4 regions of the Paenibacillus sp. J5 genome follow, and region 4 is predicted to be linked to each of the others. Evidence: riboswitches for the same ligand, from Rfam matches in the RefSeq annotation. Region 4 holds a riboswitch; each other region holds the start of a gene.

The links. Region 4 has a riboswitch for cyclic di-AMP ahead of kimA (potassium transporter KimA). Riboswitches for the same ligand answer to the same signal wherever they lie in the genome.
Region 1: another riboswitch for cyclic di-AMP. It lies ahead of ACY1JZ_RS19595 (C40 family peptidase); the one in region 4 lies ahead of kimA (potassium transporter KimA).
Region 2: another riboswitch for cyclic di-AMP. It lies ahead of ACY1JZ_RS25315 (resuscitation-promoting factor); the one in region 4 lies ahead of kimA (potassium transporter KimA).
Region 3: another riboswitch for cyclic di-AMP. It lies ahead of ACY1JZ_RS02990 (adenine nucleotide alpha hydrolase family protein); the one in region 4 lies ahead of kimA (potassium transporter KimA).

The regions. Positions count from the first base shown of each region.
Region 1 covers NZ_JBUEDD010000011.1:57,993-65,749, forward strand. The annotation lists gene ACY1JZ_RS19580 (M1 family metallopeptidase) at 1-791, shown strand, start outside; gene ACY1JZ_RS19585 (hypothetical protein) at 802-1,623, shown strand; gene ACY1JZ_RS19590 (hypothetical protein) at 1,877-2,029, shown strand; cyclic di-AMP (ydaO/yuaA leader) riboswitch at 2,006-2,172, shown strand; gene ACY1JZ_RS19595 (C40 family peptidase) at 2,178-2,681, shown strand; gene ACY1JZ_RS19600 (cryptochrome/photolyase family protein) at 2,842-4,203, shown strand; gene ACY1JZ_RS19605 (RNA polymerase sigma factor) at 4,376-4,942, shown strand; gene ACY1JZ_RS19610 (hypothetical protein) at 5,016-6,176, shown strand; gene ACY1JZ_RS19615 (FAD-dependent oxidoreductase) at 6,401-7,757, shown strand, end outside.
Region 2 covers NZ_JBUEDD010000019.1:55,375-63,131, forward strand. The annotation lists gene rsmA (16S rRNA (adenine(1518)-N(6)/adenine(1519)-N(6))-dimethyltransferase RsmA) at 1-155, opposite strand, end outside; gene rnmV (ribonuclease M5) at 168-740, opposite strand; gene ACY1JZ_RS25315 (resuscitation-promoting factor) at 894-2,045, opposite strand; cyclic di-AMP (ydaO/yuaA leader) riboswitch at 2,286-2,449, opposite strand; gene ACY1JZ_RS25320 (TatD family hydrolase) at 2,654-3,427, opposite strand; gene ACY1JZ_RS25325 (HD domain-containing protein) at 3,460-4,755, opposite strand; gene ACY1JZ_RS25330 (AbrB/MazE/SpoVT family DNA-binding domain-containing protein) at 5,198-5,452, shown strand; gene rsmI (16S rRNA (cytidine(1402)-2'-O)-methyltransferase) at 5,686-6,600, opposite strand; gene ACY1JZ_RS25340 (tRNA1(Val) (adenine(37)-N6)-methyltransferase) at 6,620-7,381, opposite strand; gene ACY1JZ_RS25345 (initiation-control protein YabA) at 7,534-7,757, opposite strand, start outside.
Region 3 covers NZ_JBUEDD010000002.1:53,556-61,312, forward strand. The annotation lists gene ACY1JZ_RS02975 (ATP-dependent DNA helicase) at 1-1,330, shown strand, start outside; gene ACY1JZ_RS02980 (hypothetical protein) at 1,391-1,552, shown strand; gene ACY1JZ_RS02985 (hypothetical protein) at 1,774-2,730, shown strand; gene ACY1JZ_RS02990 (adenine nucleotide alpha hydrolase family protein) at 2,835-3,293, opposite strand; cyclic di-AMP (ydaO/yuaA leader) riboswitch at 3,400-3,553, opposite strand; gene ACY1JZ_RS02995 (hypothetical protein) at 3,728-3,955, opposite strand; gene ACY1JZ_RS03000 (Na+/H+ antiporter subunit A) at 4,214-7,090, shown strand; gene ACY1JZ_RS03005 (Na(+)/H(+) antiporter subunit C) at 7,092-7,433, shown strand; gene ACY1JZ_RS03010 (Na+/H+ antiporter subunit D) at 7,426-7,757, shown strand, end outside.
Region 4 covers NZ_JBUEDD010000002.1:345,429-353,185, forward strand. The annotation lists gene ACY1JZ_RS04065 (MFS transporter) at 102-1,298, shown strand; cyclic di-AMP (ydaO/yuaA leader) riboswitch at 1,471-1,661, shown strand; gene kimA (potassium transporter KimA) at 1,669-3,486, shown strand; gene ACY1JZ_RS04075 (sugar phosphate isomerase/epimerase family protein) at 3,789-4,667, shown strand; gene ACY1JZ_RS04080 (Gfo/Idh/MocA family protein) at 4,670-5,827, shown strand; gene ACY1JZ_RS04085 (carbohydrate ABC transporter permease) at 6,027-6,977, opposite strand; gene ACY1JZ_RS04090 (carbohydrate ABC transporter permease) at 7,035-7,757, opposite strand, start outside.

The DNA.
Region 1 (7,757 bases), on a different contig from region 4:
TTCATGAGATCGGCCATCAGTACTGGTATGGGATGGTGGCCACCAATGAATTCGAAGAGGCATGGCTGGATGAAGGCTTGACCTCCTACTCCGAGGATAAGGTCATGGAGAGTGAATATGGCGTTGCCCCACAGCATTTGGTCGAGGCCAGCTACCTGACCCATCCGGCCCCGCTCAAGCTGCTCTCATGGTCCTACCGCGATCATGAGCATTATGCGGAAAATGTATACATGCGAGCCAAGCTGGTGCTGGTCGATATAGAGAAGCAGGTTGGCGAGAAGACGATGCGCAAAATAATGCGAACCTATTTTCAAAAATACAAATTCAAGCACCCGTCTACAGCCGACTTTCAGAAAACCCTTGAACAGGTTACACGCAAGAAATGGGATGATTATTTCCGCCAATACGTCTATGGCAGCCTGACCGCAGATTTCTCGGTGGAATCGATCGAGGTACGGCCTGCCGAGCAGCAGCGCACTGACATGTATGAATCCATCGTCGTCATTCGCAAAAACGGCGGCGATTACGGAGAAATCCCTATTCTATTCCAGTTCAAGGACGGGACGGCGCTCTCGAAGGCCTGGGATGGCGCAAGTAGCCACATTCAATTCAAGCTGCTGCATACCGCGCCGCTCGCCTTCGCTGTCGTTGACCCGCAGCACACGATGGTCTTGGACAATAAGCGTATCAATAATTTCCTGAAGTCCGAGGTGCTGGAGTCTTCGAGCACCCGCTGGAATCTGGGCATCGTCAAAGTGATCGAGGGGCTGCTAGGCTCCTTGAGCTGGTGAGGTGAGAGAGATGAAACAGCATTTGCTGCAAGGCTGGAGACTGTCGCTGAAGCATTTCCCTGTCATTATTATGCTGTTCCTGTATCAGTTGCTGTGGGGCTTCTTCCTCTACCGCGCTGTACAATCTGTAGTCATCCCCCTGCTCAAGCGGTACCCGGACTCGATGTCGGACAACAGCTCCGTCCGTCTGTTTCTGCTGGAGGCGCAGTTCCAACTAACCAAGACCGAGATCATCGAGCCCTATCTATGGATGCTGGTCGGGCTGCTGGCCGCGCGTATGCTGCTCACACCATTCATTCAGGCCGGGCTCGCCTACTCGCTGCACCATACATGCGATGACCGGGGCACGCACTTTCTTCGGGGCATCCGCCGAGTCTGGAAGCCCATGATGGCGCTCTATGCCGCGGAGATGGCGTTGCTGCTTGCCCCGGTATGGTGGCTGCTGCCGGTCGCCTCCCGACTGCTGCATACGAGCGGCTCTGGCGAACAACTGCTGCTGAACGCTCTGCCCTATCTATGCGGCTGGCTCTTGTGGGGCGGGTTGCTCCATCTGCTGTTCCGCGCCGCGCAGTTCGGCATCGTCGCCCGCAGAGGCTGGAGCGCATCGATAACCTCCGCCCTGCAGTCGCTGCTGCCACTGGCAGCTATCTCGCTTGCTCTGCTGGGAGTAAGCCTGCTGCTGTCGCTGGTTGCCTCCGCTGTATCGATGATCTGGGCGGGCCTGCTCGCCTTAATCCTTCACCAGGCCTTCTATCTGATTCGGTCGCTGCTCAAGGTGTGGACGATGGCTTCCCAATATCAGGCGTGGCAGAGCCGTCAGCACAGCGAGTAACACGTTAAGAAGGACGGATGTCTAACCGATCGCAAATGAATAAGTTGGATGAAAAACGATCGTTTTTCATCCAACTTTTTTGCATTCTCCCGGAGGGTGACAGAGCAGCGCGATTCGACAAATTTCGCGCGGCGGGCGAATCAACCACGATGATGCCAAATCACTGATTGCTGGCGGCATAATACGTCAAATAGCCGCAATAAGTTGCAGGAAAAATGTGAACATTGTGTGAACAAAGCAGGAAAAGTGGCGATTGAAGCGAATACATAGCGAGTACATAAGTGCAGATGGTCCGTTCTTCATTCACATCAGTCATCTGTACCTCTGCACGCCTGGCGTGGGCGAGCCGCAGCGCAATGTTGCCTTGCAGCCCGCCCCGCCGACTAACACATTGCCGAATCCCTGATGAACCGGTCAGGGAGCGGGGGAACCACTCTGGGTGAATTGATCCCGACCAGCAAGAGAAGATAGAGCGCTGGCCTGAGGGTATCATAGGGAGCCTTCGACCGAACCCCACAGCTAACCTCGCAGGCATCGGAAGGAGTTTTTTTGTTTTGAAGAAAGCCGTTCTGTCCCTGCTAGCTCTGCTCGTCCTTATGTCCTTCTCGGCAGGCTCCGCATTTGCAAACTCCAAGATGGATGATGCGATTGACGAACTGATCGGTACACCTTACAAGTACGGCGGCACGACAACCAAAGGGTTCGACTGCTCCGGCTTTACTTCGTATGTGTTCAAACAGTTCAAGCTTGATCTGCCACGTTCCTCGTCCTCCCAAGCTCAGATCGGGAAGAAAGTGGACAAGGATGATCTGAGAGCTGGCGACCTCGTATTCTTCAACACAAGCGGAAAAGGCATTTCCCATGTAGGAATTTATGTAGGAGACGGCAAGTTCGCCCACTCCTCGTCCAGCAAAGGTGTAACCATCAGCAAGCTGAGCGAATCCTACTATGTCAAGCGTTACGTGACCGCGCGCCGCGTGATGGACACTGATACGTTTGAAAAATATGCTGACGAGCCTTCGGATGAAGTGCTTGACACCAGCGGAGATACGGACTAATTCTTTGCATTGTTTATATTGAAACCGCAGCAGCCTCAGGCTTTGCGGTTTTCTTTTTGTGTGCGAACGCACCCTATAGGCGGTTAGCTATATCGCGGCTGCCCGCTCTCACCGCGCCTGCAGCCATCAGGCACCATCTTAACCAGGAGGAGCAACGCTCATGTATGTATTTATCCACCGCAAGGATCTGCGAACCTACGATCTGCGCGCCTTCGACGCTCTTCATCGCCGCGGACTTCCCGGCATTCATCTGCTCATCCTCGACCCGCAATTGCTCACCGCCGAGCGGCTGGTGGCACATAGTGGGCAGCAGTTTCTGGAGCACGCCGTCCTGCTGGAGCATGCCTATGCCCAGGCGGGACAGACACTGCACCTACTCTGGGGACAGCCAAGCGCAGTCGCCGCTGCCGTAATGGATGCTTACCCTGTTCAAGGCCTCGTCGCACATGCTGACTATACACCCTACGCCAGGCAACGGGATGCCGCCCTGACGCAGGCGGCAACCATCCGTTCGATTCCCGCTGTTTTTCTGGATGACCTGCCGCTTGCGCCACTGTCTCAGTTGCAGGACTATGCGGGACGCAGCGAGCCATACAAGGTGTTCACTCCCTTTTACCGCAAGTGGAGCAGCTTCATGCAGCAGCATTATCCGGGGCGAGCGCGCATCACGGTGAAGCAGTTGCATACGGTTGCTGAGCTGGAGGCCAGTGTGCTGGAGGCCTTCGGCTTGCCCGCTCCCATTCAGGCTGCCTGCTCTGCAGCCAGGCAGCGCGTCATGGCAGGCGGCCGGACAGTATGCAGCGGAGCACAGGCTCTGCAGAGCTTCATCCACGAGCGGCTGCATCGCTATGACCAGAGCCGGGATGCCTTCGCCGAGCCAGGCACTAGCGGCATCTCCCGCTATGTGAACAGCGGGGCTCTCTCCGTCCGCGAGGCCTATGAGGCAGCGTCTCTGCAGCCTGGCGGAGAAGCGTGGATTCGCCAATTGGCATGGCGTGATTTTTATCTGTATCAGGCGATTCATAATGAGCGATTTTTCACAATAGAGCAGCAGTATGACTTCTCCGCACTGCAGGAGACGCACTTTGCTGCCTGGTCGCAAGGCAGGACAGGCATCCCGATCATCGATGCCGCTATGGCGCAGCTAAATCAGACGGGCGAGATGCCTAATCGTCTCCGCATGGTGACGGCGATGTTTCTGACGAAGAACCTGCTCTGTCCCTTTACACTTGGGGAACAGTATTTCCGCTTGCAGTTGTCGGATTACGACCATATCCTCAACCGCGGGGGCTGGCTGTGGAGCTCCTCCCTTGGCTACGATGCGGCTCCCTACTTCCGCATTATGAACCCAAGCTCTCAATCTGCCGCCCATGACCCGCATGGCCACTACATCCGCCGCTGGCTGCCCGAGCTTGGCCACTTGTCTGACCGTGAGATTCATCTTCCCAGGCCCGATGCAATCGTTGACTTGAAGGCATCTCGGGCGCGCGCCATGGAGGTATACCGCTTCATGCTTCAGTAGCTTGGCGCCTCTCGAAGATGGATGGAACGCCTCCTTCCTTATTTTGAATTTGCTGCCTGTTAGCCTATAATCAGTACAGGGGCAAGCGGCATTGCCAGAGGTACGCTCCATTTCATTCTTCATAATTGAACCGAGAAGACGAATACATCGTCTATAGATAGAGGTGGCCGTGTTGAGTTCCGATACCCAATTTGATTACTTAAAAGCGCTGAACGATAGTGAAGACAAGACCGAGATTCTTAACGAGCTGATGACCGCCTACGGCAAGGATGTCTGGAACTACGCCTACAGCATGACCCGCAAATGGGAGGTTGCCGACGATATTACACAGGAGGTATTTATCAAGGTATTCAAAAACCTCTTCACCTTCCGCAGCGAGGCCTCCATCAAAACATGGCTGCTTACGATTACCCGCAATACGGTGCTGGACTATAAGCGCTCTGCCTACTTCCGCAGAATTACGCTCGTGGATTACTTCGCAAGCGATTCGAAGACCGGATTGTCCGCCGAGCAGGAAGCGCTGCAGACCGAGGCCACCAGCGAGATGTGGGATATGGTGCTGCAGCTTCCGCCCAAAAACCGCGAGGCCATGATCCTGTATGCGCACAACCAACTGTCTCTCAAGGAGATTGCCGAGGTGCTTCAGGTCAGCGAGGGCACGGTCAAGTCCAGATTACATCATGCACGCACGAAACTATCCCAAATAAAGGAGCGACACCATCATGCATCCGAGCGATAAAGATAAGCTTAAACCGCTTGAAGCCCCTCCTTTGAAGCATCGTGGTTTTGATAAAGCTCTACAGGAAACCATATTGCGACGCGTCAGCGAACTGGAGGAGCAGCAGCCGCGGCGCTCGCGCACCTGGCTGCGCGCACCGCTTCTGGGCGGAGTGGCCGCTGTGGCGCTCGTGTTGCTCCTGGTGCTGACGAATGGGCTGCCTGACGCTGGGTCTGGCCAACCGGGCTCCCCCCTGGCGGAGCAGCCGAAGCTGGGGAACGCTGCGCGAGTCACCCCTGATGGCAGCGTGCCTGACCAGCAGCCGGTCTTCAAGTCAGCGCTGCTGATCGGCCTGCGGTCTGACCACACTGGAGATAGCGATCATTACCCGTATAGCGAGTACCGCACCGTACTCGTTGCGCCTGACAACGGGGAGCTGAAGGAAATCTCCAGCAGTGAGGGAATATTGATGCCGTACAAGATGGGCTTCTGGGAGATTGACACCGAGAAGAAGTCGCATGGCGGCAAGGAGGTTCAGATTCTATCCGCTGCCCCGGCAGGTAAGCAGTCCTCAGAGTCGAAGCGCCTGGAGCAGAGTCCAGGCGATGTCAAGAGCAAGCTGACCTCCAATATCGCTCAACTGGACACGCTCACGATGGAGAGACTCTCATTTGCGGGCAACCGGTATGTGGCTGTAGAACAGCAGGTGGAGAGCCGATCTGGAGGAGCTGGCGCGCGCTCCTACGTCTGGATCAAAAATATCGAACAGCTCGCAGTAAACCGCACGCTGGCCTTCGCCGCAGCCTCCGAGCTGAATATTCCGCTGACCGACTTCTTCTCCGCGGACCGGATCATAGGTCTCAGCCCCCGCCAGTGGACGCTGGTGCGGAAGCCGGGACGCTGGACAGCACAAGCGCTAGTCGAGGGAACGAATGAAATGCAACTGCGGGAGCTATCTGCCGCTCCGCCAGAGAAGGTCGCATCCTTCGACCGGCTGAGCGCCCCGTGGGAGGAAATCTGGGAACGTGTGCCCAAGGCTACCGATGCTTATTCCTCCCCCGCAGGTGAGACCGTGGCTGTCGTAACCAACGATGCGGTCGCCTTCTATCTCAATGGCTGGGCGCTTGCCGATAAGCCGGCGCTTACCCTGAAGCTCAAGGATAACGAATCGATCATCATGATGCAGTGGGCCACCGGCAGCTATGTTGAGCGCTGGAAGAACGAAGCGGGCCAGCTACTGTCCGCTTCCCCATAAGCTGCGCGAGGATGCCGCCTCCCGAAATAACCGAAGAACAGACTGGTGCCGGAAACCATCCGGCTCCGTCTGTTTTTTCATGTTGGCCGCTGATGACGCTTCAAGCTGCATCGGTGAAGCTCCAGGATGATGCCGCCGTGCCACATTATTTATTGTCCAATCTGTTTAATACTCCGTTAATTGTAAATTATAGTAAGAATGAAACGATTAATGGAGGGATCTGCATGTCATTGTTGGAGCCGTACTGGCGGGAGACGGAGAGTCTGCCCGCATTCGAAGCGCTGCGGAAGGATGAGAAGGCGGATGTCGTCATCGTCGGCGGGGGCATCACTGGAATCACAACGGCTTACCTGCTCGTTCAGGAAGGGTTGAAGGTCGCCTTAATCGAAGCCGACCGGTTGTTGAATGGCACGACAGGACATACGACAGCCAAAATAACCGCCCAGCATCACCTCATTTACGATGAATTCATCCAGCACTTTGGACAGACGACGGCTAGACTCTACTATGAAGCGAATGCTGAAGCGATGGGGCATATACGTGATATGATCGGGAAGCACCGGATCGAGTGCGATTACAGCGAGCAGGATGCCTATCTGTATGCAACGACAGAACAGTCGGCCCGCAAGATGGAGAAGGAATATCGAGCGTATACCACCCTGAGCATCGCCGGTGAGCTGGTGGATCGCATTCCATTCCCGATCGGCATCACCAGCGCACTCCGCATGACAGGGCAAGCGCAATTCCATCCATTGAAATATCTGGCTCACCTGGTTGATGCTCTGCGGAAGGCGGGGGCGCACATCTATGAGCATACGGTTGCCGTCAACGTCCAGGAGGACGGAGGCGAGACGGCAGTGCTGACACGGGATGGGCATAAAATAACCGCAAAACGTGTAATCGCCTGCTCGCATTTTCCTTTTTACGAGGGGATGGGCTTGTATTCTGCCCGCATGTACGCTAGCCGTTCCTATGTGCTTGCCTGCAAGACCACAACGCAATTCCCAGGGGGAATGTACCTATGCGTAGATCAGCCCAGTCGGTCATTGCGGTCGGTCTCGGCAGATGGGGAAAGCCTCGTGCTTATTGGCGGAGACGACCACAAGGCGGGACAAGGCAAGGATACCCGTGAGCATTACAAGGCGCTAGAGGCGTTCGGCGAGGAAGTGCTGGGACTGGATCGCATCGAGTATCAATGGTCGACCCAGGACTTGATTACATTGGACAAGATGCCTTATGTGGGAGCGATTACCGCCTCCCGTCCCGACATTCTGATTGCAACAGGATACCGAAAATGGGGAATGACCAATGGCACAGCCGCCGCGCATGTGCTGAAGGACATCGTCCTCGGCAAGGATAATCCGTATATCGCGATGTATTCGCCGTCCCGCTTCTATGCAGATCCCAGTCTGAAGCGGTTTTTCGTCGAGAATTTCAATGTGCTCAAGCATCTGGTCAAAGGCAAGCTGGAGATGCCGGATACGAGCATTGGCGCCCTGTCCAACGATCAAGGCGCTGTTATCACCCTGAATGGTGAACGCAAAGGGGCATACAGAGACCCGCAAGGCCAGCTCCACATCG
Region 2 (7,757 bases), on a different contig from region 4:
GCAGCCGCCACGATTTTATCGAGAATATTTTGATCGATCAAGAAGTTTTGCCCCAGACTCTTCTTGAACGAGAATCCGTGCCTTGCAATAATCTCCTTCGTCCGCTTCGGTGTAGCCACCTGAAGCGCAGCATCCTGTCCCACCTGCTTGCTCATCCCTGTCTCCCCTTAATCCTGTTCTGATTGCCCCAGCGTCTCCTCCATCTGTGCCAGCGCAGCGCCAAATTCCTCTGCCGAGATGCGGAACATGGTGCATCGCTTGAAGAACTGCTTGCCGTTGGCATATCCGATGCCAAGCAGATTGCCCATCAGCAGCCTTCTGCGCGCCGCATCCGGGTGAACGAGCAGACCGGCGTCCACCAGATCACTCCACTCGATCTGCGGCGTGGACGGCTGCATCTGCTCCGTATATTCTGTCCGAACATTGCTGAGCGCACGCACGATTGCCTCAGGCGAGGCGTTCTCCACGCCAATATCCCCTTTGTACAGCGCCTCCTCCTGCGCGAGAAAGGCGTGCTTGCAGCCTGGTACCCGGGCCGCTACGATCTTGCGGATACGCTCTCCGGCATGGTCGGGATCGGTGAAGATAATGATCCCCCGCCGCTCCATAGCCAGCTCGATTCGACGCAGCACAGCCTCCCCGATCGCAGAGCCGCCCGTTTCGATCGTATCGGCTTCGACCGCTCGTTTTATCGCAATCGTATCATCCTTGCCCTCTACAACGATAACTTCCTTAATCATTTGAACCTTCCCTCTGTCCGTCTAAGCTTTAATTATCAATCAAAAAAAGAAGAGGCATCGCCTCTTCTTATCATGACATATTTGCATCGAAATTACGATATGATTAGAGCACAGTCAATAAAAAGTCTTGCAGAGCTTGAGGCACCGCCGGTATTAACTCGATTTGGGCTTGTTAGGGCCAATCACATACACGGTATGCCCTTTTTTGCGACCGAACTTCTTCACATGGGACTCACTATCGAAGTAAACATCGATCTTGTTGCCCTTAATAGCTCCTCCGGTATCCTCTGCCCGGCGGAAGCCCACCCCTTCGATGTATACCCACCAGCCCATGGGAATGACATCAGGATCGACAGCAATCGTCTGTCCCTCCTGCACCGTCGCTCCCGAGGCTGTAATGCCATACAGCGGGTGGCTCTCATCCTTGCCCGTCGAAGCTACACCCGCCGAATAAGCGGTCAGTGTTACACTCTTGAGCACCTTCTTCGCCTTGAAGGTAACGCCTGACTTGGTTACGGTCTGCGCTGCGCCAGTACCTGCGTCCGCGGAAGCAACCATAACCTCCGGCTTCTTCTTCGTGCCGATGGCGATGATCTGATCAACGCTCTTCGACTCGATGGTCTTCGTAACCAGCTTCTCTGATACGAGCTGACCATCCTCATAGACCTTCTCGTATTGTTCCACGAGCAGACCTTCCTTGCCGGCCTGTACGACCTTCTCCTTGCCTTCCTCGAGCGTCGGATCATTCTTCTTCACCACTTCGAACGGCACCGACTGCTCTGTCTTGGCAACCTGTTTATCTACACGAACGATCGATACGGTCTCATTAGCCTCTAGCTCTTCTGTCAAGGCAGGCATGATCTTATCGTCGTCTGAAAGCGAAATATTCAAATCCTCGATCGCCGCTTTCACGGTTCTTTCTGTGGTGTAGAATGTCTTCGTTGTACCGTCTGCCCTAACCGTCACCGGTATAGCCTGGTCAATTACAATCCGGGCCCCGTCCTTGATGTCCGCATCAAGCGGCATCGAGATTTTGTCGTGTTCCCCGACTGTAATAGCTTGTTCATCCAACAGGCGCTGCAGGACCCACTGTTTCGTCGAAACAACGGTTTCTTGTCCATTGACTACGAGCGATACGCTCTTGTAAGCCGTACCGTACAGCAACACCAGTAACATGAAAGTCATAGCGATTGAGATAATAGCACTTAGAACAATCAAACGCAAATTTTCATGCTTCCATCGCAATGCGAAAGACATGCTGGATGATCGTTTATCATGGGTATCCTTGAGTTGGAACATGCCCACTTCCTCGGTCCTCCTTCATAGCCCCGCCGTCAACTGTTACGCATGATCTCAAATGACGCGACTATTGTAGATTAGCGTGCAAGCACGCATTCCTAGTAGCTCGCCGATTCCCCACCTCCATGATTAACCCTATGTCGCCCTCTGAATAGATATTCAAAAATAAAAAGAAGCCCGCGACAGAGGATCTGTTTCGTGGCTTCCAGGCAAGTTGTATTCACCATGGATTGTGGGCACGAGGTTGATCTCTCTCTTACATGCTGACGAGGTTAGCTGACGGGTTCGGGCAAGAGAGTCGCCCTATCGGTTCGAACCGGATGCGAAGGTTTCCGGACACGTACCAAATTCACCCCTGAACAACAATGGTTCCCCCGCTTCCTTTGCACGATTTCGGACACGCCGTAAGACCGAACAAAGGAATTAAGCAAAATTGGAAATCCAATACATATTCAAGCTCTGAGAAAAATCATACCCTCTTTCGTGGCCCATTGTAAAGATCATTAAAAATGCGATTTAAACGAATTTTCAGGAAAAACTCGCAATATTAATGCAAATTCACCGAACAAATTGAGTTTTATCACCCCATAGGTCTTTATTTCTCAGATTCTTTTCTATTTTTGAGGTAGACGAAAACAAAGCTCTGCATTTCGGGTCGTAATTTTAGCAATCTCTTCCAAAGTTATCCCTTTAATTTCTGCTGCGGCCTCCGCCACCATACGTACATAAGCCGATTCATTGCGCTTGCCGCGGTACGGATGAGGGGCGAGATAAGGAGCGTCTGTCTCAATCAATATACGATCGATTGGAACCCTTTCCATGACCTCTTTGGGTACCCTTGCATTCTTGAATGTCACCGGTCCGCCGAAGGAAATATAGAAGTTCATATCCAGACATAATTTGGCTGTTTCCCAGCTTCCAGAGAAGCAGTGCATGACCCCTCCGACCTCATCCGCGCGCTCCTCCTTCAGGATGCGCACAATGTCTTCATGGGCATCGCGATTATGAATAACGATTGGTTTATTTACCTCCTTTGCCAATCTTATCTGCTCTCTAAATACACGATGCTGCACGTCCTTTGGGGACGTATCCCAGTGATAATCCAATCCAATTTCACCAATTGCTACTACTTTCGGATGACTCGATAGCTCTCGAATCCAGTCCAAATCCTGGGGCTGCATATCAATACTGTCAACTGGATGCCATCCGACAATCGCATAGATCGAATCATGGGCTTCTGCTAGAGATATTGTCGAAGGGATGGTCTCCCGGTTAAATCCAACATTTAATATTCGCTCCACTCCGGCTTCTTTGGCTCGTTGCAGGACGAGCTCACGATCATTGTCGAAACGGGCGGAATCCAGATGCGCATGTGTATCAATCAACAAAGTTAAAACCCCTTTTCTTCTATAAATACAAGCTATACACCGAACAACTCGCGAATGGAGGGACGGAGCTTGTTCGCATGGGCACGTAGCAGATCGTCCGGGTAATATAGGTGATATTTTCCAAGATGAAGCCCTGTAATAGACCGAATAATGTCAGACTTCCCCGATATTTCAGACAATTGATGATTCATACCCAAGAGCAGGATAGGCGGCTTCTCCTCCCCCTCTGCCTTGCCAGGCTGGTACACATCGTAGGGCAGATCGAACGGGAAGTCAATCTCCAGATGATACTCCGGCCGCAATCCGGCAGCGGCAAAATCACAGCGAATCTCATGCCACAATGCTTCATCCTCTTGATCCATGGTTATATATTTATACAATCGCCGATGAAGGAAACGAAGGCATAGATCGGACAGCAGATGATCTGCCTCCTCCGTCCACTGTATGAATGCCGTCTGCGCCATCGCCTCGTCCAACAGGAAATAATCCTGTAGTGACAGCTCGTCCATGAGCAGCCGCTGCATGGGACGCGGCAGATAGGTGAAGCGATAGCCTTCGTGGTACAGCTCCTTCGCCCGCCTGAATATTTGACGCAATATAATCTCAGAGCTGCGAGTGACCGGATGGAAGTACACCTGCCAGTACATCTGGTACCGGGACATCAAATAATCTTCAACAGCATGCATGCCGCTTTCCTTCACGACGATCTTCCCTTGATGAGGCCGCAGCACACGCAAGATGCGCTCCAGATCGAACGTGCCGTAGTTGACCCCGGTAAAATAAGCATCCCGCAGCAAATAATCCATTCGATCCGCATCCATCTGGCTGGATACGAGACTGATGACGATTGGCTTGTCATAGGTCTTGCGGATGACAGCGGCCACCCGCTCGGGGAGATCCTCCGACACACGCCGCAGCACGCGATTGACCTCCGTATCCTCCAGCAGGAATCGACATGTCCAGCCCTCATGGTGCAGATCGAAGACCTGCTCAATGGAATGGGAGAAAGGGCCATGTCCCAGATCATGGAGCAGTGCTGCACAGAGGGATACGTACTTTTCCTCGCGCGGCCAATCGGCATACCCGTTGCGTTCAAATTGTGAAATGATCTTGCGGGTAATCTCATATACACCCAGCGAATGGGAGAAACGGCTGTGCTCCGCGCCATGAAATGTAAGGTAGGAGGTGCCGAGCTGTCGGATGCGCCGCAGCCGCTGGAACTCCTTCGTGTTGATCAAATCCCAGATCAGCTCGTCCTGCACGTAGATATATTTGTGTACGGGATCTTTGAATACTTTCTCTTCGGGTAGCTGATGCTCCTGTGTCATTCTTGTCACCTCTCTAGTCGCGCAAGCATAGGCCTGGCATATTAAACCATCTGTCTGTATCATGTTGGATTTTCAGTCAAAATGCAAGCTTAAGCCTTATTTCTCAAGCTTCCACTATTTCCCTATATTCGTAGCTGTAAAAAATTTGTACAATACAAGATGTCACATGTCGACAATTACAGTAGATACTCGGCTTTATTTCGACAATGTATAATGCATTATGTCGAATAGTGTCGAGCTTTCATTTCCATCTGTTATCGCTAATTCTGCCCATATATTTCGTGAATTTCGTTATATTTATAGTAACATTAGTAGATTTTAACACATTTTCGGGATAAAATTTGGGTTGACTATTATGGGAAAGGTTGGTATTATAGATAACAGAAAACGTAGTTTTTTGTCGAATAATGACGAAACCGTTTGGAAGGGGAAACGATAGATCATGATGAAATCAACGGGTATTGTCCGTAAGGTAGACGAACTGGGCCGGGTAGTTATTCCAATCGAGCTTCGCCGTACATTGGGGATAGGTGAGAAGGACGCACTGGAGATTTATGTAGACGGCGAGCGCATCATGCTGAAAAAGTATGAGCCTGCATGTATCTTCTGTGGCAATGCAGAGAATGTTACCTACTTCAAAGGAAAAATAGTTTGTCATGAATGTTTAGCAGAATTGCCTACACCTGTGACAAATTAAAAAAAATAAGTTATAATAAAAAAATCAACATTGTTAATTCTAACCTTTTTATACTCCTTGTTGCCTTCCTGTGCTAGAACCCGGCCAGGAAGGTCTTTTTTTGTGCGCCAGCAGCGTGACAATGACACGGGCGGCAAGGACAAGTAGGTATTCCTCCTGCTTGACCTTGCCGTCCGTTGTCCCATCAGGCCGCTGCGCACGGCGTACACTCGTTACGTACACTCGTCCCATTCCTAATGCTGCGTTTCCGTATCATCCTCTTTAATCATAATCTGATTATAGATGTCCCGCTTGCTTAGCCCTCTATCCTTACCGACCTGCTTCATCGCTTCCTTGCGGCTTTGGCCCGGGGCCTGCTCCATATAGTGATGGACATGCTGTTCGATCGTCATATCCGACCACCATGCCGCCCCCTGCTCGCCAGTCGCTGCCGCATCGCTGTCCGCTCCCTCGACCACGAGGCAATATTCCCCCAGGGGCGGGTGCTCCTCCAGCCATTCCAGGCATTCAGATACCGTACCATGTACAGCCTCCTCATGCTTCTTCGTGAGCTCACGGGTCATCGCCAGTCTCCGGTTCCCCCATTGCTCCAGCATCGCCTGCAAGGTCTTCTTCAAGCGATGGGGCGATTCATAGAGCAGCAGTGTGCCACGCTGGCTCCGCAGCTCCTCCAGCCAGAGAAGCAACGGCTTCTTATCCCGCGGCGGGAAGCCGGCGAAGGTAAACCGCTCGGTCGGCAGCCCGGACATAATGAGGGAGGAGAGCGCTGCATTCGCTCCAGGGATTGGCACGACAGGGATACCCGCCTCCACAGCTTCACGGACGAGATCTGCGCCGGGGTCAGAGATGGCAGGCAAGCCGGCATCGCTAACCAGAGCGATCGTCATGCCCTCCGTCAACAGGCGAATCAGCTCCTGACCGCTGGCCTGCTTATTATGCTCATGATAGCTGACCAGACGGGTTGCGATCTCAAAATGTGTCAACAGCTTGCGAGTCTGACGGGTATCCTCGGCCGCGATCAGCTCTGCCTCACGCAGCGTTCGAATCGCCCGGAAGGTCATATCCTCCAGGTTGCCGATAGGCGTAGCAACCAGATAGAGCGTTCCCGTCTCGTGACCGGCCTGAAAGCTCTTTTGCACCTTTACCACCGTATATTCATCCTTTCGGCTAGCCTTCTTGAGACGCTTGCCCGTAGTAGATTTCCATTAGCTCCTGCTGATAACGATGATTGGCATCATACACGATGAGCGGCGGCAGCACCCTCAGCTCCGGCTTGCCATCCCGCGAAGCCTCGATCAGCACCATATTGGCCTCAGCCTCAGCATGCGGATGCACCATGCGCAGCCGCTTGGGCTCCAGCCGCACAGCTCTCATCGCATCGATAATCTCAGCGAGCCGCGACGGTCGGTGCACCATAGCGACCTTGCCGCCAGTCCGCACCAGGCGCGAGCACGCTGCCGCGACCTCTTGCAGCGTACAGTGAATCTCATGGCGGGCAATGGCCATATGCTCATTTGAATTTTGGTCGCCAGTGCTCGCTGGCATGTAAGGGGGGTTGACTGTCACCAGATCGTAAACCCCATACCCCTGCTCCAGATGATAGCTGCGCAGATCCCCCTGAACGATGCGGATTTGCTCCTCTAGTCCGTTCCATTGCACACTGCGCCGCGCCATATCGGCCAGCCGCGGCTGAATCTCCACCGCATCGATCCTCGCCTGGGTGCGTGTGCTCAGCAGCAGTGGAATGACCCCGTTGCCCGTGCATAGATCAAGGATCTGACCTTTGCGAGGTACACTGGCGAATCTGGCCAGCAGCACGGCATCCATTGAGAAGCTGAATACCTCCGGGCTCTGAATAATATGCAACTCGTGGGTTAACAGATCATCCAGCCGCTCCGACGGCAGCAGCTCTGCCTTCACCCTCTCCATATCCATGCTCCTCCTCCACCATGCGCAACGGATGAATTGAAGGCGATATGCCGCCAATTGCGCATCGAATTGAAAGAAGACCCACACATGGGGTCTTCTTCAACCTACCTATTAAGTAATAGGGGTCTGCACCGGATTCAACCTTCCTGTCATCAATCCTTGTTCAGGAATGAGAGACAGAACAGACAGTCTCCCTCCGTGCGCAGATGTCCATAATATACATTGCAAATATGAAAACCCTCATGATACAACCGAGCCAGATTGTCATGTCCCTCACCAACCGCGGGCGTCTCCCTGCTGGTGAAGCCTGCACTGCCGTCAGATGTCTCTTGCTGCATCTGTGGAGCCTGCTCCACCTCTTCAACAGAGGCTTCAT
Region 3 (7,757 bases), 290 kb from region 4:
GGATTGCCTCATCTGTCCCCAGCGCCATCGATGCGGGCAGAGCATCTCCCGCGACCACTATCGCAAGGCAACGGATCTCATTATTTGCTCGCATGATTTCTATATGGAGCATGTATGGACCTATGACAGCCGCAAGCGAGAAGGACAACTGCCGTTATTGCCCGAGCACAGCGCTGTTGTGTTTGACGAGGGGCATCTGCTGGAGACGGCTTCTCAGAAAGCGTTGACGTATAAACTCAAGCACCAGGTGTATGAACAGATTATTGTAAGGCTGCTCGAAGGCGAGGTACGGGAGCAGCTTGCCCAGGCTATAGAGGACTCGATTACATGCAGCGAAGCGCTATTTGACTTGCTGGGTCAGTATAGCCGCGTTGTTCCCGGCTCTGATCGGCGGGAGGTATTGCTCCATGAGCGCTTGCTGCGAGCCGTTGCCGAATTCAGAGAACGGATTGCGCAGATTGAGGAGGAAGTGGCGCTTGAGAGCGGCTTGTTCTCGTTGGATGGCTATCAACTGAAGATTGTTGAAGAGCATATGGAGATGATCGGGGTTGCGCTGTCCTTGTTCCAGCGGCCGGAACAGTTGATTGTGTGGCTGACGGATGGCGAGGATGGGCTGACACTGGTCATTATGCCCAAGCTGGTCAAAGAGGTGTTGCATGAGAAGGTGTTTGCCAAGCCGATGCCGATTGTGTTCTCCTCAGCGACCATGTCGGTGAACGGCTCATTTGACTATATTGCGCAAGGACTTGGTGTAACTAATTATCTTTCATTTTCGGTATCCTCTCCATACAACTATAAGGAACAGGTGCAGATTGAGCTTGTTCAGCAAGCATCCCTGGAGCATAAGCTGGATAAGGTGTATCAGCGGCTGGAAGCGGAGGATGGAGGCGGAGCCTTGCTCTTGTTCCCGTCTTTTGAGGAGCTGGGGCAGTTCAGACAGGCGCTTCGCGATTCACCGCTACGGACGGCACGGAACATATGGTTCGAAGGGACAGCCGAGATCAGCCATCTCATTCATGAATTCCAACAGGATGTACAGAGTGTATTATGTGCCGTCACCCTCTGGGAGGGGCTGGATATTCCAGGGCCGTCCTTGTCGCATGTCATGGTTTGGTCGCTGCCATTCCCGCCCCATGATGCTGTATTTGCCGCCCTTCGGCAAGAAGCGGACGATCCGTTTGAACAGGTGGATTTTCCATATATGTCACTAAGGCTCAAGCAGGGGATGGGAAGACTGATCCGTACACAATCGGACACAGGAACCATAACGATCTTTGGCGATGGCTGCGCTGAAGAAAGGTTGAAAGAACTAATCGCGAGATTTATGTAGACAATTACAACGGACAGGCAGGCTTATGGCACACCAAAAGAATATTATGATCAGAGTGGCATGACGGAGGCATTAAAGCTTACTTCGACTACAGGTATTTTTGCCTTTACGGGCATCGAGTCAGTGGGTCATCTGTTGTATGGAAGTGTGCCATCGGCAGGAGAAGAGGCATTGAAGCAGATTTTGATCGATGTGAAGCAACAGGTAAGCAAGTTGTTCTAACAACAGCCAGCTATAGGAGCAGCGAATCAAGCGCAGACGGCATCAAATCAAGGAAGCATATTTCTTTGATGCTCGTGTGCGCTGTTTGTCCTGTCAACAAGTTTATGCTTGGCGGAAACCTCGCACCCTCCCCGTTCGTCTACATGAATAGAACTTAAGGGCAGTCAATTATGATACTGCCAAGTTGGTACATATATTTAATTACGATAGGAGATGTAGTGATGAAGAAATGGCTTCTCGTATGCCTATTGACGCTTGTCCTTGCAGGCTGCACAAACGAGCCAAAGACCGAATCCATTGACACTGGGGGAGGCACGGTACCAATTGCCAATGAGCAGGGAACGCCCTCCCCTTCAGCAGAAGGCGGCGGTTTAACGGAGCCCGATACCGCGTCGTCAGATGAATTAGAGCAGGAGGATGACGTCCTATCGGAGGAAGAGCTGCAACAGGTAGCTTCATTCGGCTATGCGGACGAGACAGGACGATTGCTGCTCGTAGAGCCGGACCCTACGATGGAGGCGGTCAACCCGGCCACGATTACGCTGGCCATCGGTGAGGGAGGACAGCGTCTATCCGTCAAGCACGTCGGTACTCAGCAGAGGGATGATCAAGATAATGGTCGACAAACGGCCAATAATCTCAAGCATCGGGCGGGGGAATTGTTTGAAGTGGAGGACGGGGAGGCTGTGCCCAATGCTACGTACCTGCTGCTGGACGGAAAGGCATTGCCCCAATCTGCTGTGTTGAACGTACAGCCATTGACCGATCAGGCTGCAGAGCAGGAGAAGGTGCAGCAGATCGAAGCTGCCAAGTCACGCAAGGTGCAGCAGGCATGGAAGCTGGCCACCATTGATGAAGGCCAATCCTTGTATCTGATTCAATTCGAACGCGAACAGGACAGCATGCTGGCTAGCTTGGCCATAGAAACGAATGGACAGTTAATGTTCATGGATTACCCGGCCACATATGATGAGAACAGCACATGGAGAGTAGACGACGGTGGGGAGGTCACGCCTGACATGTTCTCTGTGCTGCTGGCAGCACGCACAGCCGAAGGGATGGTGATCGGAATTGAATGGTGGGGTTCCGAAGGCCAGATCGTAAAATTCCTGTCTCAGCGCGCCGGTCAGATCACCGAGCTTGAGCTCAGCTCTGGACGATATATGTCACCAGTATAAAGGGAAATGTCATGAGGAAAGTCCAGGAGCAGCCGGAAGCTGGATGAGCGGCTGCTCCTGTTCATTATGAAATAAAGCTAAATTTTGTATCTCCTGTTGGAGCACTAAGAAATGCCATTATGCTGGCGCAGCGCACCTGAATAATGAGCCGCCTCCTGTACTCGCTCTGAAGAGACGATGTGCAGATCCACATCTTCAACACAGCGAAGCAGCTCCTGAACGAATGAGCTTCGGGTCAGCATCTGCCAGCGGGACTGGACGGGTTGCCCGATGACCAGTTGGGTAATACCGAGATTTTTGGCTGTAGAGGCAACCAGCTCACATGCCTTGGCGTTTGGCTTCGTAATGACGGTGAGCTCCGCGCCCAGCTCCTCGCATTTGTTCTTCCATTGCTCCAAATAATATTGTTTGTCCGCATGCAGCTCATCATACGCAGCATCCACGATACTCAGCACATGCAGCGGCTTGCTCTGCAGCAGCTCGGACAGCTCGTGGCCGCGTTCAATTAATTGATGCCCGTTGGAATGGCAATGCACACACACCATAATTTTTTCATTTGTCATCTCGTTTTGATCTCCTGCCAATCAATTGTAATCTTCGCCCGGCAACGCAAAAAAGCCTGAGAGCAGAGAACTGCTCCCGGCTTGCAGCATCGCAAACAACCGGAAGATCATCTCTCTCATCCGCTTACGAGGTTAGCTGTCGGATTCGGGCATGAGAGTGCCCGTCTATTCTTGAACCAAGCGAATAGATTCACCCCTGAAGCACTAAGCTTCGTTGGTTCCCCCGCTCTCCCTGAAGGAAGATTAAGCGTCATATATGCGTTGACGTGTCGCCACTTATATTACGCCACTTGCGTGAAAAAGTAAATCTCCTGAAAGAGCAGTATTGGCCCGAAAAAGGCGATGTAAGTGAACTTAATTGATCTGCATTTATGTTTTCTGCCTCAAGCTCGTTTTATCTTCCTTATTGGAGATCAGGGCTAATCGGATGACCGTTAGCGTGGCGGCTTAATGATTCGCACATATTCTCTTGGCGCGAACGGTCGTCTGTCAGGCTCCGTCTCCTTCCGGGGTTGTGCGGCCAACTGCTGGGGCTCGCTATAGATGCCCGGGTTGGAGAAGCCCTCAGCTATAACTTGCGACTGACGGGGTTCAGCATGACCCCCTCCTGCGTAAATCCCTACCAAAAGCAACAGACTGCTGATGAGTTGGTGGTCTGGCATAGAGAATCCCTCCTAATGCTTACTACAAGGATGCCACGTTTGGTCGAGGGCTATACCTGTCTGCTCTTTACAAGCTGCGCCCGACTCGTTATACTGATAAGGATGGTTTTAGTACATTTGGACAAGCTTGAACAACTCGATCATAATTCAATACGTAATTCATGGAGGAGCCTGCCACAAGCGGGCTCTTTTTGTGTATTTTTGTACCTTTAATCAACAATAATGGATAATATTACTTATCCAAGAGGAGGATTGGACTTGTCTTTGCTGCACTTATCTATTCTACTGCCGCTCGCGGGCTCGGCGTGTGTCTTATTGACGCGAAAATGGCGGACACTTCCTCATGCCGGTTGGCTCGTATTCCCAATACCGCTGTTGCTATTTGTCTATTTTTGTTCACAAATAGCATCGGTTCAGAGTGCGCCGACTACAGCTTCTATACCATGGCTGCCCTTCATCGACATTTCGTTTGCTGTTTATCTTGATGGGCTGTCCCTACTTTTTTCGCTGCTCATCAGCGGAATCGGCGCGCTGGTTACGTTGTACTCTATCTTTTATATGGATCGCAACAAGGAGGATGTTCATTCCTTTTATTCGTATTTGCTGTTATTTATGGGTGCGATGTTAGGTGTGGTGCTGTCTGATAATTTGATGATTCTCTACGGATTTTGGGAGCTGACGAGTATCGCTTCCTTTCTGCTGATCGGCTTCTGGCATCACCGCGACCGATCCCGCTATGGAGCGCAGAAGTCGCTGCTGATTACGGTATTTGGCGGTCTGGCGATGTTCGCCGGGTTTGTGCTGCTGTATGTGATGGCTGGCACGTTCAGCGTCCGCGAGATCATCGCTCAGCTTGGCTCGCTGCAGGGGGATGCCCTGTTTGTGCCTTCCCTGGTGCTCGTGCTGCTCGGCGCATGTACCAAGTCTGCCCAATTTCCGTTCCATATCTGGCTGCCGGACGCGATGGAGGCGCCGACGCCGGTTAGTGCCTATCTCCACTCGGCCACGATGGTCAAGGCAGGGCTATATCTGGTTGCCCGTCTCAGCCCGATCTATGCCGCGGAGGCGCTCTGGTTCTGGATCGTCACCACAACGGGGATGATCACGCTCATCCACGGCTCGTATCAGGCGATCAAGCAGAAGGACTTGAAGGCCATGCTCGCTTTCTCGACCATCAGCCAGCTCGGACTTGTCATGTGCCTGCTTGGCCTCGGATCAGCCTCGGCCTTCTTCGCAGATACTGCGACCGCGCTATTCTTCGCCAAGGCCACGACAGCGGGCCTGCTACATCTGTTGAACCATGCGCTGTTCAAGGGAGCGCTGTTCATGGTCGTCGGTATCATCGATCATGAGACCGGCACACGAGATGTACGCAAGCTAGGCGGCTTAATGACGATCATGCCGGTCACCTTCACGGTGGCGCTGCTCGGGACAGCATCTATGGCGGGCTTGCCTCCGCTGGGGGGATTTATAAGCAAGGAGATGTTCTTCACCTCTGTGCTGCAGATTCAGCAGCTCGGGCTGTGGAATATAAAGGGGTGGGGGCTGATCATTCCGGTGATCGCCTGGGTGGCCAGTGTGTTCACCTTCACCTATAGCATGCTCCTGCTCGTGAACACCTTCGGGGGGAAGCTGAAGCCGGACAAGCTGGAGACGCAGCCGCACGAGGCGCCAGCCGGCATGCTGGCTGCCCCGGTCATCCTCGGTCTGCTCGCCCTCATGGCAGGCTTGTTCCCGAATGTGCTGGGCGGGTCGCTTGTGGCACCGGCGATGGCTGCGATTCATCCGTACCTGCTGGCGGCAGGCGAGCAATATGAGGTGCAACTGTCACTGTGGCATGGCCTGACCGCAGAGGTGTGGATGACACTTGGTGTAGTTGCGGCAGGCTCGGCAATCGTCTGGCTGTATCGGAGAAGGCGGCTTGAGTATAAGGAGTGGACGCTGCTTCTCGATCTGAACCGAGGGTATGATAAGGGGCTGGAGCGCTTGCATTCCGCTTCAAGCAAGGTCACCGGCCTCTATATGACCGGCTCGCTGCGGGCGTACTTGCTCTACATTTTCCTATTCATTGCTGCATCGCTTGGCATCACCATGCTAGCTACCTATGGGCTGCCACGGCAGATGGATGATCTGGCTCCGATCTCAATCTATGAAGCAGCCGTTGCGATCGGCCTTGCGCTGCTTGCGCTGGCGATTCCGCTGCTTCGCGGTCGTGTTGCCGCTATCTTGGCAACGGGCGGGGTAGGATACCTGGTTACACTGTTGTTCGTGCTCTACCGCGCTCCCGATCTGGCCTTGACACAGATGATCATTGAGACCGTGTCGGTCGCTTTATTCTTGCTCTGCTTCTATCACCTGCCCAAGCGCAGCATGGAGAAGCCAACAAGGAGCTTCAGGTTCACCAATGCGCTTATTGCAGGAGCGGTAGGGCTAATCGTCACCTTGCTGGCGATTGGCGCGAGCGATGCGCGTCCTTTCGCATCGATCTCGGAATTTTTCATTGCGGAGAGCTACCGACTCGCTGGCGGGAGCAATATGGTCAATGTCATTTTGGTCGATTTTCGCGGCTTTGATACGATGCTGGAGATTACGGTGCTTGGCATTGCCTCGCTCGGTATCTACGCGATGATCCGGCTGCGTCTCGACGAGCAGAGAGCCGCTGGCACGGTGGGACAGAGCGGGAATGGAGCAGGGCGGTATATTCGATTGCCCGACCGATCCAATGATGTGATTTTGAAGACGGTCTCCAAGGTAGCCATTTTTATTATTGTTGCCTTCTCTCTATACCTGTTCTTCGCGGGGCATAACAGTCCGGGAGGCGGCTTTATCGGGGGCCTGATGACCTCGGCGGCTATCGTGCTGCTGGCACTTGCCTTCGGACTGGATGTCATCGAGCAGGTGCTGCCGATCGATTTTACGCGCCTGACGGCGGCGGGGCTGCTCATCGCCGTCTTAACCGGAGCGGGCTCGTTCCTGCTGGGCGCTCCGTTCCTCAGTCATGCCTTTGGCCATTTCTACTTGCCGCTGCTCGGGGATACGGAGCTGGCGACCGCCGTAATATTTGATCTGGGCGTCTATCTCGCTGTCGTAGGCGTGACGATGACCATTATATTATCAATCGGGAGGGAGAAATAAGATGGAACTGCTCATGGCTCTCGTAATTGGCGTTCTGTTCGCAGTAGCGGTCTATCTTATGCTATCCAGAACATTGCTGCGGATCATTATCGGCACGGTAATCTTGTCTCATGGGGTTCACCTGCTGCTCATGACCATGTCACGCCTGAAGCGTGGCGCGGCCCCCATCCTGGAGGAGGGCAATCTGGCCTATACAGATCCGCTGCCGCAGGCACTGATCCTGACCTCGATCGTGATCAGCTTCGGCGTTACCGCGTTTATGCTGGTGCTGGCCTATCGCGCCTATCAATCGCTTGGCACCGATCAGATGGATGAGCTGAAAGGGGAGAAGGAGCATGAATAATGGACTTGTCCTCCCATTGCTGCTGCCGCTGCTGACCGCGATCCTGCTCATCCTCTGCCGTCAGCATCTGAAGCTGCAGCGAATCATTAGCGCTGTAGGCGCCGCGCTGGGTCTAGGTGCGGCGTGCCTGCTGATCTGGCAAGTGAATAAGCATGGCATTCAGACGCTCTATATGGGCGGCTGGGCGCCGCCTTTCGGAATTGTATTTGTTGCTGATATGCTGGCGGCCTTGCTCGTGCTTGTAACATCGCTCATAAGCCTAGCCTGTCTCATCTTCTCCTTCCACAGCATCGGGCGCAAACGTGAGGAAATGTATTATTATCC
Region 4 (7,757 bases):
TCTTCCCTATACACTTGAAGATGCTACAGTATCCATCGCACAGCCAGTGTTGTGCGGATAAACGGATGCGATGCAATACATCATATGGAGATGAGACAGCCATGCGTTTTCTATTTTTGCTAACCGCCTTATTCCTTGCTTCACTGAATCTTCGTCCGGCCATTTCATCTGTCTCGCCGCTGCTCGAAACGATCCGCGAGTCGCTTGGCATGAGTGGAGCACTCGCCAGCCTGCTGACCTCGCTTCCTGTACTGTGCATGGGCTTTTTCGCCCCTGCAGCCGTAAAGCTCAGCTCCCGCTTCGGCTTGGAGCGGACGGTAGCCTGCTGCCTGCTGCTCATCGGCGGCGCTACCGCGGCGAGATTCGTCGCCTCCACGGGCTGGATGCTGCTGCTAACCGCTCTTGTCGCCGGGATCGGCATCGCGATTACAGGACCGCTGCTATCCGGCTTCGTCAAGCGCCATTTTGACAATCCCACCGCTATCGTCGGTGTCTATTCAATGTCACTGGTCATCGGAGCGGGACTCGGCGCCGCGCTGGCTGTGCCGCTGCAATCCGCCCTCAATGATTCCTGGCAGGCATCCGCTGCCTCCTGGTCGGTGCTCGCCTTCGCCGCTCTTCTATTCTGGTGGCGGCCGATCAAGCCGAAGCAGCGGGTAGCTGGCTCGGATGAGCCCGCTGTGCAGACGACGCCGCAAGCCAAGCGTGCCGGACTGCCGCTGCGCAGCAAGCGCGCCTGGCTGCTGACGGGCTTCTTCGGGCTGATGGCTGTCATCTTCTATTCGATGACGGCATGGCTCGCACCGATCGTGGAGGAGATGGGCGCCAGCAGGCAGACAGCCGGCTCGGTGCTGACGCTATTCACCGTGGTGCAGATTCCGATGAGCCTGCTCATGCCACTCCTCATCAGCCGCTATCAGCGCCGTGGCGTATGGCTCGTTGCCTGCTCGCTCCTGGAGCTGATCGGTCTGCTGCTTCTGCTGCTGCACGCATCGCCATGGCTGATTGCCATCGTGCTGGGGCTAGGTGCTGGAGGACTGTTCCCGATCGCTCTGATGCTGCCGATCGATGAGGCGGCCGATGCGGAGGAAGCAAGCTCACTGTCTGCCATGACCCAATCTGGCGGCTACATGATTGCCTCACTCGGGCCGCTGTTTGTCGGCGTGATGCACGACAGATTCGGAGGCTATACGTCTGCCATCTATGGTCTGGCAATCCTGGTCATCGTGATGATTGTGATTCAGCTTCGAATTGGCAGCAAGCAGCCAGAGAAGCATCGCAGCACACAACAAGCATAGCAGCAGCAAGCGCAAAAGCTGGCGAGATTGCAACCAAATGCAAGCGCGCCAGCGGCGCTCCCCCGTTGTAACCGATTTCTTCGCATTAAATTCGCTTTTTCAGCCGTTTTCACCCCTTCCCGAACCTTTACAGTTATTGCTCACAAGGCGTATCATTCATCTCGTAACATATATTGCAAGAACGCTGAGTCCTGCAATCATGCAGGAGCGGGGGAACCGAACAGGCAAGCGATGCGAGCGCGATTGAGGAAACGCTCTGCATTCATGCCTATGGGGTGAATCGTCAGGCGCAAGCCGTGGCGTAGGGCTGCCTCCTCAGGCCCGAATCCGTCAGCTAACCCCGTAAGCGTCAAGAGAGGAAGAAATACCGATGGTTACTCAATTGAAACGGCTGTTTATCGGACGACCGATGAAAAGCAGCGCCCTGGCCAATGAAAAGCTCGGCAAGCTGAAGGCGCTGGCCGTCCTCTCGTCCGATGCCCTGTCTTCGGTCGCTTACGGCACGGAGCAGATTCTGCTCGTGCTGCTGCTGGCTGGAACTGCCGCACTCTGGTACTCGCTGCCGATCGCTGTCGCAGTGCTTGGGCTGCTGCTGATTCTCATCCTGTCTTACCGCCAGACGATCGCCGCTTATCCGACTGGAGGCGGTGCGTATATCGTTGCCAAAGACAATCTGGGCACGGCAACTGGCCTGCTCGCGGGCGGCTCGCTGCTCGTCGATTACATCTTGACTGTCGCCGTGAGCTCGTCAGCGGGGACCGATGCGATCGTCTCCGCCTTTCCCGCGCTGCATGATGACCGAGTGGGGATCGCGCTGATCATGATCGGATTTCTTACCATCATGAATCTGCGCGGTGTAACAGAATCTGCCAGCGTGCTGGCTATCCCTGTCTACCTGTTCGTCATCGCCATCTTCGCCCTCCTTGTGACCGGAGCGATTCGTTTTCTAAGTGGGGATATGCACTCAGCATCATCTGGAGCTGGAGCTGCGCTGCATGGCGTCACACTCTTCCTGCTGCTGAAGGCGTTCAGCTCGGGCTGCTCGGCTCTGACCGGCGTCGAAGCGATGTCCAATGCGGTGCCGCATTTTCGCGAGCCTGCGCCCCGCAACGCATCGACCACTCTCGTTATGATGGGCGTGCTGCTGGGTGCGATGTTTATGGGGATCACGCTGCTCGCCTACGGCTACGGCATTGTCCCCAATGCCAAATCTACGGTCGTCTCGCAGATCGCAGAGGCGGTGCTTGGGCGCAATATCTTCTATTATATGATTCAGGGCGTGACGGCCCTTATCTTGTTTATGGCTGCCAATACCGCCTATTCTGCCTTCCCGCTCCTGGCCTACATGCTGGCCAAGGATAAATATATGCCGCGGGCATTCACAGTGCGCGGCGACCGACTCGGGTTCTCGAACGGCATCGTGTTCCTGGGCGTCCTGTCCGCCGCACTCATCCTCGCGTTTGGAGGAGAGACAGAGGGCTTGATCCCGCTCTATGCCGTCGGCGTATTCATTCCATTCACCCTGTCACAGCTCGGGATGATCGTAAGATGGCTTCGCCTGAAGCCGGCTGGCTGGGTACCCAAGCTGATCATGAATACGATCGGGATGCTGACGACCTTGTTCATTACGCTCATCTTCATCTTCACCAAGTGGAGCCAGGTTTGGGTCGTGTTTGTGTTCTTGCCGCTTGTCATCCTGTTGTTCTATCGTATTCACCAGCACTACAGCAACATAGCCGAGGAGCTACGCATCGAGCCTGAGAAGGAGAAGCCGTATATAGCCAAGGGAACGATCATTGTTCCTGTTGCCGGCATTACGCGGGTTGTCATGCATTCGCTCAGCTATGCCCGTTCGTTAAGCGATCAGGTGGTCGCCGTCTATGTCGGCTTTAGTGATGAGGAGCTTGAGGCGATGGAACGCAAATGGGAGCAATGGAATCCCGGCGTCAGACTCGTCGTTATCCGCTCCAGCTACCGGAGCGTCATTCGCCCGCTGCTCAAGTTTATTCACACGGTGGAAGCCAAATCGCCGGAGCATGGCCCCGTGACTGTGCTGATTCCACAATTCATTACGCGCAGTTGGTGGCATGCCATGCTCCATAATCAGACCAGCCTGCTCCTGCGGGCGCAACTGTTCCGGCAGCAGGATATTGTGGTCACGACGGTGCCCTATCATTTGAAGCGGTAGCGGCGCGGCCACGTTCATTGCTGATCCTCCATGCTTCGGGCGCAGCCTGGCTTAGCTTTCCGGCTCATGGAACGCTACCCAGGCTTGCCCTGCACAGGGAGAAGAATGCGCCTCTCCTTCCTAATTACACTGAAGCTTAGAATTCATTCCCTATTTTGAGAACGTATTCAATTAGTGCAAATGATGTTGTGTTTTTACATAGACATCCTTGTCGCTCAATTTTATGATGGAAGAGTCCGCAGTGATTCCCGAGGTTCAACGGCAATGGAACCCAACATGAATATGAGGAGAAGAGGGATGCTATGAGTCGATTTATATTATCCGCTTTCGCAGATGAGATCGATACCGATCTGAACACTCAGATGGATGTATTGGAACAGCACGGCATCAAGCATATTGAAATGCGCGGGGTGGGCGGCAGGCTGATTGTAGACTACACATTAGACGAAGCCAGAGAAATTAAGCGCGCTCTGGATGCAAGAGGCTTCAGGCTATCCGCCTTAGGCTCCCCTACAGGCAAGATTGGCATCACGGACGAATTCGGGCCTCATCTTGAACAGTTCAAGCATACTGTAGAGCTCGCAAGGCTGCTGGAGTGCCGTTATATCCGTATGTTCAGCTTTTATATTCCCAAGGGAGAGGCCCCGGAAGACTATCGTGATGAGGTGATCGCTCGCTGGAGCCAATTCGTCCAGGCGGCAGCGGGCAGTGGATTGGTGCTGCTGCATGAGAATGAGCATGGCATCTACGGCGACACCCCCGAACGCTGTCTTGATCTTGTGCAATCACTGCAGAGCGATCAGGTGCAGCTCATCTTCGACTTCGCCAACTTCGTCCAATGCGGCGTCGTCAATTACCCTGACGCGTATGAGCTGCTGGAGAAGCATATTGCCTATATCCATGTTAAGGACGCCCTGCGCACGAACGGCTCCGTCGTGCCAGCCGGGGACGGCGACGGCCATGTCAGAGAAATATTGCAGCGACTATCCGCAAGCGGTTACGATGGCTTCCTGTCCCTGGAGCCGCATCTGTGGTCCTATTCGGATTTCTCCAGATTGGAAGCGGATTCTCCAGGGTACGCGCTGCCAGAGGGATCTGCCAAGCGGTTCGCTGTGGCTGTACACGCGATCAAGAAGCTGCTAAGCGAAATACAGGATGAGCATCACCGGGAGGAGGCTTGAATATGAACCATGTACGAATCGGTATCATCGGCATCGGCAGCATGGGCTCCGCTCATGCCAGAGAGCTCATGGCGGGCAAGGTGGCTCATGCCGAGCTGACCGCTGTATGCGATGTGCGTCCTGAGAGACTGGAATGGGCGCAGCAGCATCTGGGGGAGCACATCGCGCGATTCGATCAGCCTGGGGAGCTGCTCCGCTCGGGGACTGTGGATGCCGTATTAATCGCCACGCCGCATTATGATCACCCGACGCTGGCAATCGAAGCTCTCCAGCAAGGTCTTCATACGTTGATTGAGAAGCCGGCAGGCGTCTACACCAAGGCAGTAGCCGAGATGAATGCGGTCGCTCTGAAGAGTGGCAAAGTATTCGCCATTATGTACAATCAGCGCACCAATCCGCTGTACCGCAAGCTCAAGGACTTGATTGACTCAGGAGAGCTTGGCGAGTTGAAGCGTTCGATCTGGATTATTACGAATTGGTACCGGCCACAGAGCTATTATGATTCCGGTAGCTGGCGCGCCACCTGGGCTGGAGAAGGCGGCGGCGTGCTGCTCAACCAGGATCCGCATCAGCTCGATCTGTGGCAATGGATGTGCGGGATGCCCAAGCGGGTGCGGGCCTTCATGTCTTTTGGCAAATATCGCAATATTGAGGTGGAGGACGACGTTACAGCGTATGTGGAATATGACAATGGCGCCACCGGACTGTTCGTCACGACAACAGGCGAAGCGCCAGGCACGAACCGGCTGGAGGTCACCGGGGATCGCGGCAAAATTGTCATCGAGGACAACAAGCTCACCTTCTGGAGACTCCGTGTGCCCGAGAGCCAATTCAACCGGGAATTCAAAGGCGGATTCGGCAGCCCGGAATGCTGGAAATGCGACATCCCCGCCTATGGAGATAACTCACAGCATCTGGGGATTATGAGAAACTGGGTAGAGGCGATTCGGAATGGAACGGAACTCATCGCTCCCGGTATCGAGGGAATTCACGGCTTGACTCTCTCCAATGCAATGCACCTCTCCGCCTGGACAGATGACTGGGCAGAGCTGCCGCTGGATGAGGAGCTGTTCTACACGAAGCTCCAGGACAGGATCGCGGCCTCTACCTTCCATAAGGACGCAGCGAACATTGCGCTTGATGTGACGGGAACCCATTAAGATTACATGGGTGACGGATACTTCTTCTATCGAAGAGAGGCGGTGCAGGGTGGTCAACACCCTGGCACCGCCTCTTGTTCATGTCGATCCAGCCATCGACGGTCCTAACCATCCCCCCATCACAATCACCGCAAGTATCAGGTAGTTCTCCCCTGCGATGAGTACACTATGGAGACCGCAGCAATCCAGCTTGCTGCTGTTACCCTACGATTCCCGTCCGCTCCACGCTCTCTACAAAATGACGCTGAACGAACAGATAAATGATAATTAGCGGCAGAATAGCCAGCAGAATCCCTGTATCCTGTACCATGCTCAGGTAGAACGGATCCTCCGCCGAGCCGCCATTTTGCAGCCGCTGCAAATTATAGGGCAAGGACGAGAGCTGTGTAGCCATTACCTTGCTTGAGGTCAGATAAGTCGTCGTATAGAAGCTGTCATTCCATTGCCAGACGAATGAGAACAGACTGACCGTCAGGATGGATGGCAGCGAGTTCGGCAGCATGATGCGGGTGAAGGTCTTGGTCACATTAGCCCCGTCCACATACGCCGCCTCCTCCACTTCCTTCGGGATGCCCCGGAAGAACTGCCGGAAGATGAAGATGAACAAGCCTGCCTTGAACGACATCGCCGTGGCCGAGGTTAAGATGAACGGCCAATACGTATTGAGCAAATTCACCGGTTTGCCGGTAATCAGCGGAATGATGCCGAACAGGGTGAAATCCTTCAGATTGAGATACATCGGGATCAGTATCGTCGTCGGCGGTACCAGAATCGTCAGGATGACGCATCCGAACAGCAGATTGCTCCCCTTGAACTTCAGCCTCGCAAATCCATACCCTGCCAGCGCGCAGGCGATCACCGTCAGTATAGTGGTCGTTCCCGACAAAGAAAATGTATTTAGCAGCGTCTTCCAATAATCCATGAACTTAATCGCATTGCTGAAATTCGCCCAGGAAAAATTCTCCGGAATCCAGACCACAACTGGCGAATACAGATCGGATCTGTCCTTGATGGCTACCGATATTTTCTTCAAGATCGGAAAGATAATGACAAAGGACAGCCCGGTAATGAGCACAAAGCGAACCATGGACCACAGCCATCCCTTCCAATTGTTCAGCGATAGCAGATGGGTTTTCACAAATGTCAACATATGCCTCCCCCTCCCCCTTCCCCAAGCCCGCTTGGGCCACAGCGTATCCCTGCGTTGTCAGTCATAGTAGAACACCCGCTTCGATATAATATAGCTGCTGACTGCCAAGATTAACGCTACTGCCAGGAAGTAGATCCATGCCATCGCAGAGCTTAATCCGAAGTTAAAGCTTGAGAAGCCTGTCGTTCGTATGAGAGTCGTCGTCGAATTGCTGGCGAACGAATCAATGACCGTATAGATGACATTGACCAAAATAAGCGGGCTGACCATCGGGAACGTAATCTTCCAGAACGCCTCATAGCCGGTAGCTCCTTCGATCTTGGATGCCTCGTAGAGCTGCGGAGAGATGGTCTGAATGCCTGCAAGGAAGATCAGGAGCTGCACGCCGGACTTGCTGACAATTTCATAGATGCGATCAACCGCCCCTGTCAGATAGGTGACGATCCAATCGCTGACGCCTGCGCGTACCATCATCCGTTCCAGCTCGAAGGTACCCAGGGCATTCAAGAACCGCCCTCCCTGATTTTCGGCATTCACCGCCTCGATCAGGCTGTTCGTCTCCAGCGAAGCAATCACGCCCGAAGCCAGGATTACCGGCAGGAAGAAGATCGCTCTGGCTGCCGATCGCCCAAAGAAATGCTGGTTCAGCAGCACAGCCAGGAACAGGCTGAAAATGACGATGAGCGGAACATTCACAACCATATTCAGGATCGATTCGGTCAATGCCCGATTAAAGTTCGTATTCACCGTCAGCGCTTCGATATAGTTGGCTAGGCCGAT